DNA from 4 places in the Kitasatospora sp. NPDC051164 genome. Region 4 is predicted to be linked to each of the others. Evidence: riboswitches for the same ligand, from Rfam matches in the RefSeq annotation. Region 4 holds a riboswitch; each other region holds the start of a gene.
The links. Region 4 has a riboswitch for cyclic di-AMP ahead of ACIBEC_RS16335 (transglycosylase family protein). Riboswitches for the same ligand answer to the same signal wherever they lie in the genome.
Positions count from the first base shown of each region.

Region 1 (4,846 bases), on a different contig from region 4:
AGAACTCCAAGGAGCAAGGAACCCCCATGTCCTCCGACAAGATCGAGATCCGCACCGACGGGGCCCCCGCCCCCGCCTGGATGTTCTCCCAGGGCATCCGCAAGGGCCCGATCCTGCAGGTCTCCGGCCAGGGCCCGCAGGATCCGGCGACCGGCGAGTACCTCCACCGCGGCGACGTGAAGGCGCAGACGCGGCGCACCCTGGAGAACGTCAAGGCCATCGTCGAGGCCGGTGGCGCCACCATCGAGGACGTGGTGATGTTCCGCGTCTACCTCACCAAGCGCGCGGACTTCCCGTTGATGAACGAGGTCTACGCCGAGTTCATCGAGGAGAACGTCAAGCCCGGCGGCGTGAAGCCCTGCCGCACCACCGTCTTCGTCGAGCTGCCGCAGGAGCCGATGCTGGTCGAGATCGACGCCCAGGCCGTCGTCGCCTGACGATCCAGCCGACCCGAGGGCCCGGACCGCACGTCCGGGCCCTCGGCATTCCCCGAGGCCTGCTTGCCACGCTTCGCCAGCAATATTAGGTTAGGCTCACCTAACTATCTGGAGGTCCGTCCATGAGCCTGCCAACCGGCGACACCGAGGTGCCCGAGCCCACCACCGCCGAACGGATCCACAGCCTGCTCAGCACGACCTCCTCGCTCGCCGTCCGCGCCCTGGGCGAGCAGCACGACCTGGACGGCCCGGTCTCCGCCCACGGCTCCCGCCTGCGGCTGCGCGCCCCGCTGGACACCCCGCTCACTGTCGCGGCGGCCCACGCCGCCGAGGGCCTCGCCGTCGTCCTCGATGTCACCGACGTCGCCCCCGTCGCCGTCCGCGACCGCGTCCGCGCCCGCCTCACCCTGGCCGGCCGGCTGCACCTGGCCCACCTCGCCGACGACAGCCTCAGCGTCCACCTGCGGGTGGACGTCGCCCACGCCGTCCTCGCCACCCCGTACGGCACCGGCGCGGTCACCGCCGCCGACCTCGCCCTCGCCGCCCCCGACCCGATGGCCCGCCACGAGGCCGCGATGCTCACCCACTTCGCCGACGACCACGCCGACGCACTCGAGGTCCTCACCCGCCTGCTCGACCCGGTGCTGCTCGCCCGGAACCCGGACGTCCGCCCGCTCGCCCTGGACCGCCACGGCCTGGTGCTGCGCCTGGACCACCCCGACGGCCACCGCGACGTCCGCCTGGTCTTCCCCGAACCGGCCCGCGACACCGAGGACTTGGGCCACAGGATGCACGACCTGCTGGCCGCCGCCCGGTACGGTCAACCGGCCCACCGCAGCTGAGTCGCCGGCTCACCGCCCGGCCGCGTCCTCCTCACGTACCGCCCGGGCCACCACCGGCGCACCGCGAACGCCACCCCGATCCCACCCCGACCCCGCCCCGAAAACGAACCGCCGACCCCGAAAACGGCAGCGGCCGGCCCGGCTCGCGAGGAATTGAATCCCGCGAGCCGGGCCGGCCTGGGCGTGTCCCGCGCCCATGTCCACTGCACGGCGATCACCCGGTCGAGCGGTCACCCGACATGACCATCCCGGAGGATCGATTCGCTCCGCAGCAGCGGTGGTTCCTGAAACCCCGACAGGGTCAGAGCGCGACGCCGTGCGCGCGCAGGTAGGCGACCGGGTCGATGTCCGAGCCGTACTCCGGGCCGGTGCGGATCTCGAAGTGCAGGTGCGGGCCGGTCACGTTGCCGGTGGCGCCGGAGAGGCCGAGCTGCTGGCCGACGGTGACGGTCTGACCGATCTTCACACCGATCACGGACAGGTGCGCGTACTGGGCGTAGTGGCCGTCGGCGAGCTTGATCTCGACCTCGTTGCCGTAGGCGCCGCCGTTGCCGGCCTTGACCACGACACCGTTGGCGACGGCGCGCAGCGGGGTGCCGGTGGAGGCCACGAAGTCCTGGCCGGTGTGGTGGCCGGAGGCCCACATCGAGCCGGCCACGCCGTAGGCCTCGCCGAGCACCGGGTGGGCCAGCGGCGCGACGAAGCCGGAGGCGGCGGCGACCGGAGCGGCGGTCACGGCCTGGGCCGGAGCGGCGGTCTGAACCTGGGTCTGCACCTGGGTGGCCGGCTTGGCGGCCTCGGTCTTGACCTGGACCTGGGCCTGCGGCTTGGCGGCCGAAGCGGCCTGGGTGACCGGAGCGGCCGGCTTGGCGGGCTTGGCCGGGGCGACGTCCGCGGACGGCGCGGCGGCGTGGCCGGCGATCGCGAACTGCTGGCCCGGGAAGATCAGGTTCGGGTTGGCGCCGACGACCGAGCGGTTCTGCTCGTACAGCGCGTGCCAGCCGCCCTCGACGTGCTTGGCGTCGGCGATCTTGGACAGGGTGTCGCCGCTGACGACGCGGTAGCTCTCGTGCGCGGCGGCCGGAGCGGCCGGGGCCGGCGCGGCCTGGGCCGGCGCGGCGTCGGCGGCGGTGGTGGAGGCGGCGGCCTGCGGGGCCGGGGCGACCGGGGCGGTGTGGGCCTGGGCGCTCATCGCGGTGACGAGCGGGAGGGCGAAGGAGACACCGGTGACGGCGGTGGCGATGCCGATGCGGGCGGCGCGGGGCAGGGCGATACGACGAGCCTGAGCAGGCATGGAAGTTTCCTCTCCGACGCCTGCGAGGTGAGCTGTCGGGTTCGGGCTGGAGTTGCCCGGCCGCATGCGCGGCTTCACCCCAAGCCGGCCCTGGACGCCGCGCCCTGAGGCGCGAACTTCCGGTCCGGCGACTTACCTGTGGGTCCCCCGCTCCTGCCGTACAGAGTTCAGTTCGAACCACCGGGAAGCGGCAGGACTCGGCGTTCCACCCGGTGGATCCGTCCGGACTGGCCGGGCGGTCGCTGAACTAAAACCCATCCGTTCGGGTGAAGCAATGTCGATCTCTTGAATCGGCAACCATCCCCCGGGGCGCAGTGACTCTCCGAATGATCCGCTGCACGGTGCGCATGCGATCCATTCACCCCGCGCCACTGATCCACGACCCTGCGCCGACATCGACGGCACTGCGCGGTCGTCCGCTCACGCACCGCACACCACCGACACACCCGCCGGTGACCCTTGTCACGCGGGCCTCACGGGGAGCAGGATCGGGCCGTGGCCACTTCCGAGGCCGGCACCCTGCGCCTGGGCACCGCGCAGGGTCGCTGGGTACTACTGGCGACGGTGCTCGGCTCCAGCATGGCGATGCTGGACGGCACCGTGGTGAACGTCGCCCTGCCCCGCATCGGCGCCGATCTCGGCGCCTCCCTGGCGTCCCTTCAGTGGACGCTGAACGGCTATCTGCTCACCCTGGCAGGCCTGATCCTGCTCGGCGGCGCGCTCGGCGACCGGTACGGAAGGCGCCGGGTCTTCCTCATCGGCGTGGTCTGGTTCGCCGCCGCCTCCGCGGCCTGCGCCGCCGCGCCGAACATCCAGGTGCTGATCGCCGCCCGCGCCGTCCAGGGCATCGGCGGGGCGCTGCTCACCCCCGGCTCGCTCGCCATGCTCCAAGCCGTCTTCGACCCTGACGACCGCTCGGCCGCGGTCGGGCTGTGGTCGGGCCTCGGCGGCGTGTCGGCCGCGGTCGGCCCCTTCCTCGGCGGCTGGCTGGTGGACGGCCCGGGCTGGCGCTGGATCTTCCTGCTGAACCTGCCGCTCGCGGCCGCCGTGATCACGGTCACCACGCGGTACGTGCCGGAGAGCCGGGACGAGAGCGCCACCGGCCGCTTCGACGTGCTCGGCGCGGTGCTCGCCGCGTTCGCCCTCGGCGCGATCACCTACGCGCTGACCGCCGCCGGGGAGGGCGTGTCCGCCGTGGTCTGGGTCAGCGGGTTGATCGGTGTGGTGCTCGGCGTCGCCTTCGTGGCCGTCGAGCGCCGCGCGCCCGATCCGATGCTGCCGCTCGGCCTGTTCTCCTCCCGGCTGTTCACCGCCGTGAACCTGGTCACCCTCTGCGTGTACGCGGCGTTCAGCGGCGTCTTCTTCCTGCTGGTGGTGCAACTGCAGATCGTCGCCGGGTTCTCGCCGCTGGTCTCGGGCTTCGCGCTGGTGCCGATCACGGTGCTGATGCTGGGGCTGTCGGCGCGCGCCGGGCGCCTCGGCAAGCGGATCGGCCCGCGGATCCCGCTCACCGTCGGCCCGCTGCTGTGCGCCGCCGGGGTGCTGCTGATGCTGCGCATCGGCCCGGGCTCCTCCTACTGGGCGGACGTGCTGCCCGCCGTCACGGTGATGGGCTGCGGCATGACGCTGCTGGTCGCGCCGCTGACGGCCACCGTGCTGGCGGCCGTCGAGGTCCGGCACGCGGGCATCGCGAGCGGGGTGAACAACGCCGCCGCCCGCGCGGCCGGCCTGCTCGCGGTGGCCGCCCTCCCGGCCCTGGCCGGACTGAGCGGCGACGCCTACCGCGTGCCGTCCGCGGTCGACTCCGCCTTCCACACCGCGATGCTGATCTGCGCGGGCCTGCTGGCCGGCGGCGGGCTGATCGCCTTCGCCACCGTCCGGGGCAACGTCCTCGCCCCCGAGGACCACCTGGTGGCCGAGCCGGACTGCGCGTGGACCTGCGGCACCACCCCGCCGCTCGACCCGGGCCACGTCCACACGCACGAGGGCCCCGTCACCGGTCCTTGAGTTCTAGGGATCGTTGCAACACCCCAGCTGGGGAGTGCAATGACCTTCGAGATCCGCGAGGAGCGGACGGGGCAGGGCCGTCGCAAGCTGACGCGTGAGCGGGAGGAATACTTCCGGCTCGTGAAGCAGGGTGCCGGCTATGTGGAAGCCGCCCGTGCGGTCGGCATCAACCTCCGCACGGGCAAGCGATGGCGCAACGGCCGGAACGCCTCCGGTCAGAACAGGGCGGCAGCACCGGTCAGGCCGGTGCTGCCGCCCTGTGGCGC
Region 1 is NZ_JBITFB010000031.1:104,808-109,653, forward strand. It holds gene ACIBEC_RS36685 (RidA family protein) at 27-437, shown strand; gene ACIBEC_RS36690 (DUF2470 domain-containing protein) at 560-1,279, shown strand; gene ACIBEC_RS36695 (LysM peptidoglycan-binding domain-containing M23 family metallopeptidase) at 1,581-2,573, opposite strand; cyclic di-AMP (ydaO/yuaA leader) riboswitch at 2,576-2,756, opposite strand; gene ACIBEC_RS36700 (DHA2 family efflux MFS transporter permease subunit) at 3,069-4,580, shown strand; partial or broken gene ACIBEC_RS36705 (helix-turn-helix domain-containing protein) at 4,620-4,846, shown strand, end outside.
Region 1: another riboswitch for cyclic di-AMP. It lies ahead of ACIBEC_RS36695 (LysM peptidoglycan-binding domain-containing M23 family metallopeptidase); the one in region 4 lies ahead of ACIBEC_RS16335 (transglycosylase family protein).

Region 2 (4,846 bases), on a different contig from region 4:
GCGGACTTCGTCGCCGAATCCGGCCGCGGGTTGCACCTGGTGGAGTCCTTCAGCCGCTCCTGGGGCTGGCACCCGCTGGGCAGCGGCAAGGTGGTCTGGGCCATGTTCGAGGCGGAGCCGGCGGGCGGCGCGCTCGACGGACACCCGGAGATCGGCGGGCACGCGGAGATCGGTGCACGCTCGGCGCTCGACGCGCTCGGCGGACCGGTCGACGTCGGTGGACGGCACCGGCGCTCGGCCTAGCGCCGAGCGGCGCGTGGCCGGTCGAACAGCGGGCCGAGGGCCCGCTCCCATGCCAGCTCGGACGGTAGGCAGGGCGTCAGGCAGGGCGTCAGGCAGGATGTCCGGCAGGATGTCCGGCAGGACGTCGGGTACGGCAGCCGGCCGAGTGGGCCGGTCGAGGGAAGCCCCGGGAGGACCACGCCCCGGGCCCTTCCGCCAGGCCCCGTCGGCGGTTCGCCCCGGCCGGTGGCCGGGAAGGCAGCAGCGGAAAAGACGGCAGGAAAGTCAAAGGCCGTCGTGGTGTCGGCACCCACGACGGCCCCCCGATGGTGAAGCACGGCAGCCGGTCAGACCGCCAGGTGGTCGAACTCCCCGTCCTTGGCCCCCAACAACAGGGCGGCGATCTCGGCCCGGGTGTAGATGAGCGCCGGACCGTCCGGGAAGCGCGAGTTGCGCATCGCCACATCACCGCCCGGCAGGGCCGCGAACTCGACGCAGTTGCCCTGGGAGTTGCTGTGCCGGCTCTTCTGCCAGACCACCCCCGTGAGATCGGCCGCGGCCATCCCGTTGTGGGTGTCGTACGAGCCGTGCGTGTCCTGCGAGTCGTGCGAGTCGTGCATAGAAATCTCCCGAAGAGCTCCGGAGTTGTCGTCCAGCGCGGCGCCCCCGGCACCGCCGAACGAACGGACCGGCCCCGTACCGGCCCGGCACAACGCCTCACTTGACGCGATGATAGCTGCAGTGCACGTGCATCAGCACGGGACGTTGCAGGTGCACGAGGCCTTTTACCCGCGGCCCCGAACTCTTCACGGGGTCTCCCCTGACGGTACGTAAACGGACATAGTCGACTGAATCACCGGAGCCGCGATAACCCGCCGTGAGCGGCTCCCCGCTGAATGTTGATCTTCGAATGCCGGGAGTCGCGCCGCCGTGACCCTCCGTCAGACGACCTCCGGACTGTGAGACATCTCACGCACCACAGTCGCAACGCCGCACCACGTGGGGCACGTCAAAGCAATGGCCCGTGCTCGCACGGGGTTGGGTGAGGAATGTCCGGATTATGGGCAAACCGCCCGGACCGGCACGGCGGACACACCGGGTCCGCACCGCGACCGCGCCAAACCCGTACGGCAGCCGACTGCAGGCCGGACGGGCCGATGTCCTACGATCTCCGGCATGAGCACCGCAGCCATTCCGGGCGCGCCACTGCCCGTCCGCACTCCAGGCTCCCGTGCGCGGGGGCGCCACCGTCGTCCCGAGCGCCCCGCGATCCCGGCCAACGCGCCGGCCCTGGTGCTCGCCGTGCCCGCGACCGCCGGGCCCGAGTCCCGCTCGGTCGTCGAGGAGCTGCTCTCCATCGTCCGCAGCGAGCAGAACGGCGTCCAGGCCGCGGTCGGCTACCTCCCCGGCGACTACGCCGAGGGCGCCGGCGGCGAGGACCGCACCGTCGCCGAGCTCCTGGCCATGGCCGCCGAGGCCGGGCTGCCGACGCCCGTCCTGGTGCCACTGGTGCCCGGTCCGCACGGTTTCCTGGCCGAACTCCACGCGCTCGCCGCCGAGTACGGCGCGCCGGTCACCGACGCGCTGGGCCCGCACCCGCTGCTCGCCGAGGCCGTGCACGTGCGACTCTCCGAGGCGGGGCTGGCCCGAGCCGACCGGGCCCGGCTGTTCGCCATCGCGACCGCCGCGGACGGCGTGGTCCTGACCACCGTCGGCGGCGAGGACGCCGCCGCCGCAGCCGGCATCACCGGCGTACTGCTGGCCGCCCGACTGGCCGTCCCGGTCGTCGCCGCCGCGCTCGACGTGCCCGGCTCGGTGGCCGCGGCCGTCAACCACCTCAAGGAGACCGGCTCGCAGCGCCCGGCGCTGGCCCCGCTGGTGATCGGGCCGGAGGCCGACTCCGAGCTGCTCGCCACGGCCGCCGAGGAGACCGGCTGCCCGTCGGCGGCGCCGCTGGGCGCGTACCCGACCGTCGGCCAGCTGATCGCCTCCACCTACCTGGCCGCGCTGCCCACGCCGTCCCCGGAGGAGCTGGCGCAGGCCGAGGCGGACGCGGCGGCCGCCGCCGAGGCCGAGGGGGTCGTGGAGGGCGCCCGGCGCGCTCACGCGGCCGCCGAGGCGCCTGCCGGACAGTAAGGACACCACGCGCCGGTCGGCGCGCACACAGGGCCCGGAACGGCTTGCGTTCCGGGCCCTTCGCTTTGCCTCTCTCGTTGCCTCTCCTGCTGCCCCTCCTGCTGCTTTCCTGTGCCGTACGGGAGTTACAGGAGTTAAGCGAGCAATGAAGGGAATGTCCGTTCTGGCGCCATTTGCAAGGAAATGGTGAGCGCACTCTCCGGCGCTCGAATCCGCGGCCACTCCCCCGGCTCGGACAGCGCGCCGCTTCGCGCTTCAATACACCGTCACGTCACTCCTGAGGCGAAGACAGTTGTGGGCATCCGCAACGACATTGCCGAAAAGCGATCATTTACGATCATGATTACCTGACATTTTGGCAGTTCCCACTAAACCGTGATGCGCGTCACAGCTATTTGCAGTTTGAACTTAAGTCTGCTTAACGTGCTCCCCGTTCGTGGCCACACGGACCCAGTTCATCCGCAACGCCGAGTCCTGCCGTCGGATGTCCTGGAAGCGCGAAAACGCACCACGGCAGGAGCGGGGGACCCACAGGTAAGTCGCCCCGGACCGTTCCCCGGAACGTCCAGGGCTAGGGGTGAAGCCGCGCTCACGCGCGGCCGGGCAACTCCAGCCCGAATCCGACAGCTCACCTCGCAGGCGTGGGAGAGGACCGCGTCTTCATGCTGCCCACCAACGGCACCCGTCTGTCCAGCCGCACCCGCCGCGTGATCGCCGCCATCGGCGTCGCGGGCGTCGGCCTCACCGTCCCGTGCCTCGTCTCCGGCACCGCCTCCGCGGCCTCCGTCGCCACCTGGGACAAGGTCGCCCAGTGCGAGAGCACCGGCAACTGGAGCATCAACACCGGCAACGGCTTCTACGGCGGCCTCCAGTTCACCCAGAGCACCTGGTCCGCCTTCGGTGGCACCGCCTACGCCGCGCGCGCCGACCTGGCCACCAAGGACCAGCAGATCGCCGTCGCCGAGAAGGTCCTCGCCTCGCAGGGCCCCGGCGCCTGGCCGGTGTGCTCGGTCCAGGCCGGCCTCACCAAGGGGGGCGCCCCGGCGTCTGTCGACACCTCGACCGCCGCCAAGCCCGCCGCGCCCGCCGCCCCGGTCGCCAAGCCCGCCGCCAAGCCGGCGCAGACCCAGGCCCCGGCCGCCAAGCCGGCCGCGCCCGCCCAGGACGCTGCCCAGGCCGCCACCAACTCTGCCACCGGCAACTGGACCCAGAAGCACCAGCAGCAGGCCCAGAGCGGCGACTACACCGTGGTCGAGGGCGACTGGCTGTCCTCGATCGCCGACAAGCACAACGTCCAGGGCGGCTGGCAGCGGCTGTACGACCTCAACCGCGGCACCCTGACCGACGGTCCGAACACCATCTACCCGGGCCAGCACCTGTCCTTCGGCGACGGCGGCCAGTCCCAGCAGTCGGCCTCCACCGACCAGTCCGCCTCCTCGGACAAGTCCGGCTCGGACTTCACCTGGTTCAACCGCTCGCAGAAGTCCGGTCAGTCCGCGAACGGCGGTGCCGTGAACGCCAAGCCGGCGGCCCAGACCCAGACCCCGGCCGCCAAGCCGGCCGCCCAGGCGCAGACCCAGGCCCCGGCCCAGACCGCCACCGGCAGCATGGCCGCCGCGGTCGCCTTCGCCGAGTCCAAGGTCGGCCAGGCCTACGTCTACGGCGGCACCGGCAACGGCGGCTGGGACTGCTCCGGCCTGACCCAGGCCGCGCTGCGCGCCGCGGGCATCTCCGTCCCGCGCGTCGCCGCCGACCAGGCCGCCGCCAGCACCCACGTCTCGCTGGACAGCCTGCAGCCGGGCGACCTGCTGTTCTGGTCCAACAACGGCCAGGACTCGGGCGTCTACCACGTCGCGATCTATGTCGGCGGCGGCAAGTACGTCGAGGCCGCCAACCCGAGCTCGGGCGTGCGCGAGCAGACCGTCGCCAACTGGGCCCCGGACTTCGCCGGCCGGGTCTGAGTACGGCGAACGGCTGACAGCCGACAGCTGACGGATTTCGACTGCCGGACAACAAATAACAGATAACAGATTTCAACATCTGTCAGCTGTCAGTCGTCCTCCGAACGCTGACCACCCGCCACCCCCGGGGAGAGTCTGGTCGCTCCTCCCCGGGGGTTCCGGCGTATACCCGTGGTGAAACGCCGCCCCAACGGGCAAGCTGCTGCTCCGCACCCGAGGAGGAGTCACATGGCCCAGGTCACCGTCACCATCGACGCGAACCTCGCGATCGACGCGATGATGCTCTCCGGTACCACGAACCCGCAGGACGCCGTCGAACTGGTCCTGCGCGACTATCTGGCCCGCGGCCGCCGCACCGAGACCCGTACCGGCGACGCGGCCGACGGCCGGCGCCTCACCGCCGACCGTCCCACCACCCAGGAGGGCTGACCCGGCGCACGCCGAAGGGCCCCGGAGAGCAACCTTGAGTTCCAGGGATCGTTGCAACACCCCGGCTGGGGAGTGCAATGACCTTCGAGATCCGCGAG
Region 2 is NZ_JBITFB010000074.1:13,186-18,031, forward strand. It holds partial or broken gene ACIBEC_RS46505 (ATP-binding protein) at 1-114, shown strand, start outside; gene ACIBEC_RS46510 (DUF397 domain-containing protein) at 570-842, opposite strand; gene ACIBEC_RS46515 (hypothetical protein) at 1,399-2,358, shown strand; cyclic di-AMP (ydaO/yuaA leader) riboswitch at 2,824-3,008, shown strand; gene ACIBEC_RS46520 (transglycosylase family protein) at 3,000-4,319, shown strand; gene ACIBEC_RS46525 (hypothetical protein) at 4,548-4,748, shown strand; partial or broken gene ACIBEC_RS46530 (helix-turn-helix domain-containing protein) at 4,826-4,846, shown strand, end outside.
Region 2: another riboswitch for cyclic di-AMP. It lies ahead of ACIBEC_RS46520 (transglycosylase family protein); the one in region 4 lies ahead of ACIBEC_RS16335 (transglycosylase family protein).

Region 3 (4,846 bases), on a different contig from region 4:
GGTGAGGGAGGCGAAGCCGTGGGCGAGGGAGCGGACGGTGCGGGCAGCGTGGATCGCCTCGGAGCCGTCGAGGCCGTACTCCCGCAGGACGGCGACGATCACGCCGACGAGCCGGGCGGCCGCCCGGGCCAGGTCGTCGTCGGACTGCGGGGCCTGGGGGAGGGCGTTGTAGCGGTGCGGGCGTTCGGTGGCGTACGCGTGGTAGGCGCGCAGGACGGTGGCGACGGCGTCGTCCCCGCTGCGGCCGAGGGCGGCGTCCGCGAGGCGGTCAGCCAGTTCCTCGGTGACCCGGACGGCGATCAGCTGCCGCAGTTCGGCGAGGCCGCCGCTGACGTGCTTGTACAGCGAGGGGGTGGCGACCCCGGCCCGGGCGGCGACGGCGGCCAGGGTGAGGGCGTCGGCGCCCTGTTCGTCGATGAGGGCGAGGGCGTGGTCGACGACCTGGTCGGGGGTCAGTCCTACGCGGGGCATGGTTTCGGCTTCTCCGTACGGAAGTCGGGCGACGGGTCGGGTCGGACGGCGGCTCGGTCGGGCGGCCGGGCCGGCGGTCAGGCGAGTTCGGCGAGGAAGGGCAGCAGGGCGTCCGCGGTGGCCTGCGGGTTGTCGGCCATCGGGTAGTGCCCGGACCCCTCGATCATCGCCTTCCGCGCGCCGAGTGCCGCGACCTGCCGGTCGGCGACGAGTTCCGGCTTCGGGAAGTCGGGGTCCTTGCTGCCCATGACCACCAGCGCCGGGCACCGCACGGCGGCCGTCCAGCCGGCCGGCGACGAGTCCCCGGTGACGTATCCGCGGGTGGCGGTCTTGCGGCCCGGGGTGCGCAGGGCGGCGACCAGTCCGTTCACGTAGCCGTCGAAGTCGGCGGGCTTGGCGCCGGGGAAGGCCATCCGGCGCAGGTAGAAGCCCCAGAAGGCGGGCCAGTGGACGAGGGCCGCGCTCATCAGGCGGAGGGCGCCGCGCATCAGGGCGCCGGGCTGCGGGTTCTCGACGAACGCGTCGATCAGGACGATCCCGGCGATCCGCTCCGGGGCGTCCCCGGCGGCCTTGACGACCGTCGCGCCGGTGTAGGAGTTCCCGGCGAGGACGGCGCGTTCGATGCCGAGGTGGTCGAGCAGGGCGAGGACGTCGCCGGCGATGGCGGCGGGGCCGTAGTCGTCCCAGGCGATGGAGGATTCGCCGAAGCCGCGCAGGTCCATGGTGACGACGCGGTGGCCGGCGGCGACGAGCAGCGGGCGCAGGTGCCGGTACGCGGCCCGGCTGTCGAGCATTCCGGGGAGCAGGACGACGGGGGTGCCGTCGCCCTGTCGGGTGTCGTCGAAGGCGATCCGCCCGCCGGGGACGGTCAGGTACTGGGTGTCCGGGCTGATGGGGGCGTTCATGGTGGGCCTCCTCGGTCCTTCGCTGCGACATCGGCGCTGCTGCCGATAGCCATAAAGCTAAGGCTAATAGCCTTAGCCGTCAAGCCTCCGGCCGAAGAGAGTCTCGAAGGAACTGTCGAAGAGGGCGTTGAAGAGGGCGTCGACGGGAGAGGGGAAGGCCGGCTCGCCTCAGATCCCCTCGGGCTTGAACGGGTCGTGCTCGCTGAGCAGCTTCTCCAGCCGGGCCTGGTCGACCCGGCTGACGATCTCGTTCGACTCGTGCCGGTCCCGGATCACCTTCGCCAGGGTGAAGGAGGAGGTGACGGTGTAGAGGAGGCCGATCCCGAGGAATGCCCGGGTCCACCCGCCGACCGGCAGGTAGGCGATCCCGACGGCGAGGGCGGTGCCCGACAGGGCGAAGGAGAGGATGGCCTGGATGTAGTACGCGGCCGTCGTGCGGTTCTGCATCGGTGCGCTCATGGCGTCAGGATGCGGCCGCCCGGCCGGGCCGCACATGAGTAGGAGTACTCAGATGGGGTGCTCGTATGAGGGGTCGTTCGTTGACGTCCGATCACTCGCTCCACTGCCGTCCCGGACGGATGGCTTGGAATCAGGGCGTCCTAGGATTAACGTTTGATAACGCAGCGCGGTCGTCAACGCCGTTCCCAGACGGCACCGTGCGCCGTCGCCTAATCCCGCCGACCGGCCTCCGGGCAGGTCAGGGAGCCGGGGAACCATGTTCCTTGGGGTGAATCGGCGGGGCTCCGGCCCGGCCGTAGGAGACCTTCCTGCTCCGAACCCGTCAGCTAACCCGGTAGGCGCGAAGGAAGGAAAGGAGCGCGCCTCCGTGGCGTCGACGCACACCCCGGCACACCCGGCCGGCCCCGCAGCCGGTACCCAGCTCCTCGACCACCCCGGCGCGGACGGGCCCGAGGCCCTCGGCCCGGAGGCCGAGGCCAACCGGCACCGGATGCCGCGTCAGACCCGCGGCGCCTCCCCGCTGCTCGGCGTCACCGCCGTCGCCGCCACCCTCGGTGCCACCGGCTTCGCCTCGGCCACCCCGGCCGTCGCGCCCGCCGTCGAGGCCCCCGACGAGACCCCGGTCGCGCTCGCCGCCGACCCCGGCCTCGCGCTCGCCGCCCGCATCCAGCAGCAGGCCGACAGCCAGCGCACCGCCGCCGAGGAGGGTGCCCGCGTGCAGGCCGCGCAGGAGGCCGAGGCCAAGGCCGCCGCCAAGGAGGCGGAGGCCAAGGCCGCCGCGACGGAGGCGGAGGCCAAGCGCGCCGCCGCCCTCACCCTCCCGGTGAAGGACTACCGGCTCTCCGCCCACTACGGTCAGAGCGCCCGCTACTGGGCCAACCTGCACACCGGCCTGGACTTCGCCGCCGACACCGGCACCCCGGTGTACGCGCTCGGCCAGGGCACCATCACCTCGGCCGGCTGGTCCGGCTCGTACGGCTACCGGATCGTCGAGACCCTGCCCGACGGCACCGAGATCTGGTACTGCCACCTCTCCTCGATCATCAAGGGCTCCGGCGGCGTCGCCTCCGGCCAGCAGATCGGCAAGGTCGGCGCGACCGGCAACGTCACCGGCCCGCACCTGCACCTGGAGGTGCGCCCCGGCGGCGGCGCCCCGGTCGACCCGGAGCCCTGGCTCCAGCAGCACGGCCTCAACCCGTAACGGACACCCGAAAGCCCCCGGTCGCACGCTCGGTTCGAGCGGCCGGGGGCTTTTCGCGGCGTCTCACTCCTCCGCGGGCAACTGCGCCACGTACGCGTCGATCTCCTCCTGGCCAGGCTCCGGCGCCAGCTCGGGGAACTCCGCCACCAGCAGCCGCGGCAGCCCCGGCACCGTCCACTCCCCGAACAGGTCGAGCGCCGCGTCGACCGCCGCCTCCTCGAACTGCCCGAAGTCACCGGCCAGCTCGTCCGGCATCGGCCGCCCGAGCGCGGTCAGCTCGGCCAGGTTGCGGTAGCTGCGCCGCATCAGGCCCTGCTCCAGCAGCCGCCGCGCGCCGTCCGTGGCCATGCCGACCGACAGCACCCGGCCCGGTCCCCAGCCCCGCTCGTCCGGCTCGTCCAGCCAGCCGGCCGGCACCAGCGACTCGTACGCGGCCAGCCGCTCCTCCTCCGGGAGCTCGCCGAAGCCGGTCAGCCAGTGCCGCACCGCCGCCTCGTCCGCGACGTCCACCCCGTACGCGTGCAGCAGCAGCGCGTACAGCCGGGGCCAGGTCACCAGGTCGGCGCGGCGCAGCAGTCCGGCCGCGACCTCGCCCTGCCACTCGGCCTCCGCGTGCAGCCGCTCCTGGCGCTTGGCGTTGAGCCGCCGGACCGCCCGCTGGTGGTCGATCAGCAACCGGACCGCGTCGCCGTACGCGAGCGGGTCCTCCTCGGGGGTGGGTTGGACGTACAGGTGGAGCCGCTCGTACAGCAGGTGCTCCACCGCGTCGGAGGTCAGTTCGGGCCAGCCGTCGTGCATCCTGCCCTCGCCCAGCTCCAGCAGCGCCAGCACCGCGCGCAGCGGCGCCTCGGCCACCGGCGTGCGGCCCTGCTCGGCCGCCCAGGCGAGCAGGTCGGCGGCCCTGGTGCGCGGGGCGAGTCGCAGGTCTTCGTCGTTCATAGTCCGAACGGTAGCCTCCGGGGGCCGGTAGGGTCGGCCGCCATGGTCCCCGTACGACTCACCGGCCCCCGGCTGGCCATCCGCGAGTACCACCACACCGACGGCGACGTGGACGCGCTGCACACCCTGTTCGGCGACCCGGAGGTCACCCGCCACCTGCCGTTCGAGCCGTACGACCGCGAGACCTGCGCCGACCAGATCGAGCTCTACCTGGAGGAGGCGATGGCCGGCGAGCGGGACACCTACCGGCTCGCCGTCACCAGGCTCGCCGACGCCGAGGACCCGCAGGACGCGACCCCGATCGGACACGCCGCACTCACCCTCGGGAAGCACCGCGCCGCCGACCTGGGCTGCGTCCTCGGCCGCGATTTCCGGGGCCGAGGCTACGCGGGCGAGATCACCGGCCTGCTCTGCGACTTCGCCTTCCACACCCTGGACCTGCACCGGCTGACGGCCTCGGCCGAGGTGGGCAACACGGCCTCCGCCAAGGTGCTCACCCGACTCGGGTTCCGGCTGGAGGGGCGGGCCCGGCACGACCGGCTCGAGAACGGCGTCCGCTCCGACTCGCACCTCTTCGCGCTGCTCGTCGACGAGTGGCCGGGCCCGACCGGCTGAACCCCCACGGCGCGCCCGTGTGGCCAGGGAGACCGGCGGGCCGGGGGACCGGGGGCCGGGGGACCGGGGGCCGGGGGCCGGGGGCCGGGGGGTTAACCCCACCCCAGATCCGCCAGGCCTCCGGATGCCGCCGCGACCTGCGGTCCGGCCAGACTGGACGACGTCAGCGAGCACGAACGACCGTCAGTACGAGGGGCCGGGGGCCGGAACATGAGCAGCAGCCGAAGCACACGGGACCACGAGTGGGACGTCCTGG
Region 3 is NZ_JBITFB010000044.1:44,856-49,701, forward strand. It holds gene ACIBEC_RS41590 (TetR-like C-terminal domain-containing protein) at 1-471, opposite strand, end outside; gene ACIBEC_RS41595 (alpha/beta hydrolase) at 549-1,376, opposite strand; gene ACIBEC_RS41600 (YiaA/YiaB family inner membrane protein) at 1,545-1,835, opposite strand; cyclic di-AMP (ydaO/yuaA leader) riboswitch at 2,032-2,190, shown strand; gene ACIBEC_RS41605 (M23 family metallopeptidase) at 2,203-3,036, shown strand; gene ACIBEC_RS41610 (hypothetical protein) at 3,100-3,975, opposite strand; gene ACIBEC_RS41615 (GNAT family protein) at 4,018-4,590, shown strand; gene ACIBEC_RS41620 (sensor domain-containing protein) at 4,801-4,846, shown strand, end outside.
Region 3: another riboswitch for cyclic di-AMP. It lies ahead of ACIBEC_RS41605 (M23 family metallopeptidase); the one in region 4 lies ahead of ACIBEC_RS16335 (transglycosylase family protein).

Region 4 (4,846 bases):
CTCCTGGTCGCGACGGTGCCCCGCCGTCCACCCTACGGGGTGAAAGGCGGGGCACCGGTCAGGCTGGCGCTCAGCAGCCCTCGTGCTCACTGGTGTGCGGAGCGACTGCGCTTGTCACTCCGCAGCGCGACTGCGCTTGTCACTCCGCGGAGCGACTGTGTTTGTTACTCCGCGGAGCGGAAGCGCGGGAAGGCGCCGCGGCCGGCGTACTCGGCGGCGTCGTCGAGGATCTCCTCGATGCGCAGCAGCTGGTTGTACTTGGCGACGCGCTCGGAGCGGGCCGGGGCACCGGTCTTGATCTGACCGCAGTTGGTGGCGACGGCCAGGTCGGCGATGGTGACGTCCTCGGTCTCGCCGGAGCGGTGCGACATCATGCAGCGGTAGCCGTTGCGCTGGGCCAGCTCGACGGCGTCCAGGGTCTCGGTCAGCGAGCCGATCTGGTTCACCTTCACCAGCAGCGCGTTGGCGGTGCCGGTCTCGATGCCCCTGGCCAGGCGGGCCGGGTTGGTGACGAACAGGTCGTCGCCGACCAGCTGGACCTTGTCGCCCAGCTTGACGGTCATGGCCTTCCAGCCATCCCAGTCCGACTCGTCCAGCGGGTCCTCGATGGAGACCAGCGGGTACGACGCGACCAGGTCGGCGTAGTACTCGATGAGCTCGGTGGAGGTGAGCGCCTTGCCCTCGAACTGGTAGGCGCCGTCCTCGTAGAACTCGGAGGCGGCGACGTCCAGGGCCAGCGCGACGTCACGGCCGGGCACGTAGCCGGCCTTCTGGATGGCCTCGGTGATCAGGTCCAGGGCCTCGCGGTTGCTGTCCAGGTTCGGCGCGAAGCCGCCCTCGTCACCGAGGCCGGTGGACAGGCCACGCTCCTTCAGCACGCCCTTGAGGGTGTGGTAGACCTCGACGCCCCAGCGGACGGCCTCGGAGAAGGACTCCGCGCCGATCGGCGCGATCATGAACTCCTGGATGTCGACGTTGGAGTCCGCGTGCGAGCCACCGTTGAGGATGTTCATCATCGGGACCGGCAGGACGTGCGCGTTCGGGCCGCCCAGGTAGCGGAACAGCGGCAGGTCGCTGGCCTCGGAGGCGGCGTGCGCGACGGCCAGCGAGACGCCCAGGATGGCGTTGGCGCCGAGCGAGGACTTGTCCGGGGTGGCGTCCAGGTCCAGCATGGCCTGGTCGATCAGGCGCTGCTCGGTGGCGTCGTAGCCGACCAGCTCCGGGCCGATCTGCTCGATGACGGCCAGGACGGCCTTCTCCACGCCCTTGCCGAAGTAGCGGTTCTTGTCACCGTCGCGCAGCTCCAGCGCCTCGAAGGCGCCGGTGGAGGCACCCGACGGGACAGCGGCACGACCCGTGCTGCCGTCGTCGAGGCCGACCTCGACCTCGACCGTGGGGTTGCCGCGCGAGTCGAGGATCTCACGGGCTACGACGACATCGATGGACGGCACGAGGCATCTCCTTGCGGAAGCAGGTCCGGCTGACGGTGGTGCTGTCAGCAGGACGATTGCGGAGTCGTTACGGACCAGAGCCTAGCCGCCCAGGCTCCGGGGGCCACGTCCGCCTCGGTCTCGTCTCAGCGTGTGGCCCCGCTACCCACCAGTAGTTCACCTGCTTGTCCCAGCTTGTCCCACTGAAGTGGGCGAATGCGGACGAAGGGGGCCGGCGGGCCCAACCCCCTTCGCGCGTCGGCCTTCACACGTCAGCTCAGCCGAGGTGCAGCACCTGGCCGGGCAGGATCAGGTTCGGGTCGCCGCCGACGGTCCCGTGGTTCTGCTCGTACAGCGCGTGCCAGCCGCCGGACACGCCCTGCGCGGCGGCGATGGTCGACAGGGTGTCACCGTCGCGGACGGTGTAGTCGTGGCCGGCCGCCGGAGCGGCCTGCGGCGCGTACTGCTGCTGCGCGGCCTGCGGGGCGTACTGCTGCGCGGCGGCGTGGCCCGCGTACTGCTGGTAGACGCTCTGGTGGCTGGTCCAGTACCAGGCGCCGTTGTTCTGGTACCAGTACACCTTCGCGTCCGCGTCCCAGCCGCCCTGGCCGGAGAGGCCGTGGGCCTGCGGCTGCGGCTGCGGGGCGGCCTGCTGCACCGGCTTCTGAGCGGGCTTCTGCGCGGCGGGCTTCTGGGCAGCCGGGTTCTGGGCCGGCTTGGCGGCGGGCTTCTGGGCCTGCTGCGCGGGGGCGGACTGCGGCTTGGCGTCCGAGGAGGTGTCGACCGCGGCCGGGGCACCGCCCTTGCTCAGGCCCGCCTTCTTCGAGCAGACCGGCCAGGCGCCCGGGCCCTGCGAGGCGAGCACCTTCTCGGCGACCGAGATCTGCTGCGCCCGGCTGGCCTGGTTGGCCTGCGGCGCGTACGCGGTGCCGCCGTACGCCTTCCAGGTGCCGGAGGTGAACTGCAGGCCGCCGTAGAAGCCGTTGCCGGTGTTGATGCCCCAGTTCCCGCCGCTCTCGCACTGGGCGACGGAGTCCCAGGCGGAGGCCGGTGCGGCGGAGGCGCCGGTGGCGGTGAGGAGAGGCATCGCGAGTCCGACGCCGGCCACACCGGCGACGGCGATGGCCTTCTCGGTCTGGGTACGACGGCGGTGACGACCGGTTCCAACGAACAGCATGAAGAGGTCCCTCTCCGCACGCCTGCGAGGTGAGCTGTCGGGTTCGGACCGGGAGGTGGCCCGGCCGCCGTACGCGGAAACGATTCCGCTCAGGCGGCTTCACCCCAAGCCGTGGGAAACGGCAACAAACCTGGTTCCCCCGCCCCTGCCCAGGGTTCTGGTCGGTTTCCCGTGACGCGGCGGGCAGGATTCGGCGTTCCGCGCACGAGGTCCGCAGCTGCGAACTCCAGGGAGAGTAGACAGATCCTCAGACCAATCACAAGCTCATATCACCGATATCACACAGAAATTACGGCGCGTGCCCGATCGCCTACCAACGGCGCCGCTATGTCCGGATTGATGGGCGTTCACACCTGAACCGGAGGACTCCGGGCGACGTTCCGTCAGCGTGTCGCCCGGCGTTTCGTCATCTTGTGTCAGTTTGTCAGGGGCGCATAAGGGGTGTCGGGGGCGTATGCGGAGGCGTATGCGGAGGCGTATGCAGGGGCGTATGCGGGGAGCGACTCTCCGGACTGAATTCGACCGGAAGTTCCCGCAGTCCACGCATGATCAGACCGCCGCGCCAGCGCAGATTCTCCGGGCTTTCCGCGAGCCGCAGATCGGGCAGCCGGGAAAGCAGTGTGGCCAGGGCGGCACGCCCTTCCAGGCGGGCCAGCGGGGCGCCGATGCAGTAGTGGATGCCGTGCCCGAACCCCAGGTGGGGATTGTCCGTCCGCGCCAGGTCCAGGGTGTTCTCGTCCGCGAACCGGGCCGGATCGCGGTCCGCGGCGGCCAGCACCACCAGCACCGGGTCACCGACCGGGATGTCCACCCCGCCGATGGTCAGCGACCGCGTCGCGAACCGCCAGGTCGCCATCTCCACCGGCCCGTCGTAGCGCAGGAGTTCCTCGATCCCCGTCTCCAGCAGCGCGTGCTCCCCGCGCGCCACCGACTCCTGCAGCGACCGGCGCTGCCCCGGATTGCGCAGCAGCGCGTACATCCCGTTGCCGATGAGGTTCACGGTCGTCTCGAAACCGGCGAAGAGGAGGATGAAGGCCATTGCCGCGGCCTCGTTCTCGGTCAGGTGCTCGCCGTGGTCGCTCGCCCGGATCAGACCCGAGATCAGGTCGTCCCCGAGGTCCGCCCGCTTGCGGTGGATCAGCTCCAGCAGGTACGCCCGCATCCGCTTCACCGCTCGCCCCACGCCGCCGCGTTGGCCGCCGCCGTGGCGGATCATCATGCCGGCCCAGTCGCGGAAGTCGTCCTGGTCCTCGGCCGGCACGCCCAGCAGGTCGCAGATCGCGTAGATGGGGAGCGGGAAGGCGAACTCGTGGATGAGGTCCGCCGAACCGCGCTGCGCGAAGCCGTCGATCAGCCGGTCCGTGAGCTGCTGCACCCGCGGCTCGAACTCGGCCACCCGGCGCGGGGTGAACGCCTTCGACACCAGTCGGCGCAGCCGCGTGTGGTCCGGCGGGTCGATGTTCAGCAGGTGCGTCATCAGGTCCGCCTGCCGCTCCCCCGGGATGCCCACCCGGCCGGTGCGGTGCGCCTGCTCGCTGTGGTGCGCCGGGTTCTTCGACAGCCGGCTGTCCGCGAGCGCCTGCCGGGCGTCCGCATACCTGGTCACCAGCCAGGCCTCGACACCGCTCGGCAGCTTGGTGCGGTACACCGGGGCGTGCTCGCGCAGCCAGGCGTAGGCGGGGTACGGATCGGTGGCGAACTCCCAGGTGAACAGCTGCGGAGCGGCGGCGTCGGGCTGCTCGGGGTCGTCGGACGGCGCGGCGGCCGGCTGCGCGGCGGCGGGCTGGGCGGGGTCGTCGGACGGCGCGGCGGCCGGCTGCGCGGCGGCGGGCTGGGCGGGGTCGTCGGACGGCGCGGCGGCGGGCCGGGCGGAGTCGGGCTGAGCTGGCATGGGTCGACCGTATCCGGTGGGTGCGCGCCCCCCTTCCTCAACGGCTCGCGACCCCCGCGTCAACGGCGTGCGACGGGCGCGCCAACGCTCCGTGGACGACCCGTGGACGGTCCGTGGACAGCTCTTGGAAAGCTCTTGGCCGGACGCCGGGCGTGAGCCTGGTCACCTGAGGGGTAATCCCTGTTGCGGAGGGTCAGGACCTGCCTACGATCCTCCGCAGTACGCGTGGGCGCCGGTGCGGTGTCGCCCACAGGGAGGAGCAGACCATGCGGGTCAGCGGGTCAGTCGTCGTCATCGCGGTACTCGACGGCGGGTCGGGCGCCGGCCTCGCCCGCCGGTTCGCCGCGG
Region 4 is NZ_JBITFB010000009.1:272,601-277,446, reverse strand. It holds gene eno (phosphopyruvate hydratase) at 165-1,451, opposite strand; gene ACIBEC_RS16335 (transglycosylase family protein) at 1,708-2,607, opposite strand; cyclic di-AMP (ydaO/yuaA leader) riboswitch at 2,613-2,780, opposite strand; gene ACIBEC_RS16330 (cytochrome P450) at 3,032-4,498, opposite strand; gene ACIBEC_RS16325 (SDR family NAD(P)-dependent oxidoreductase) at 4,765-4,846, shown strand, end outside.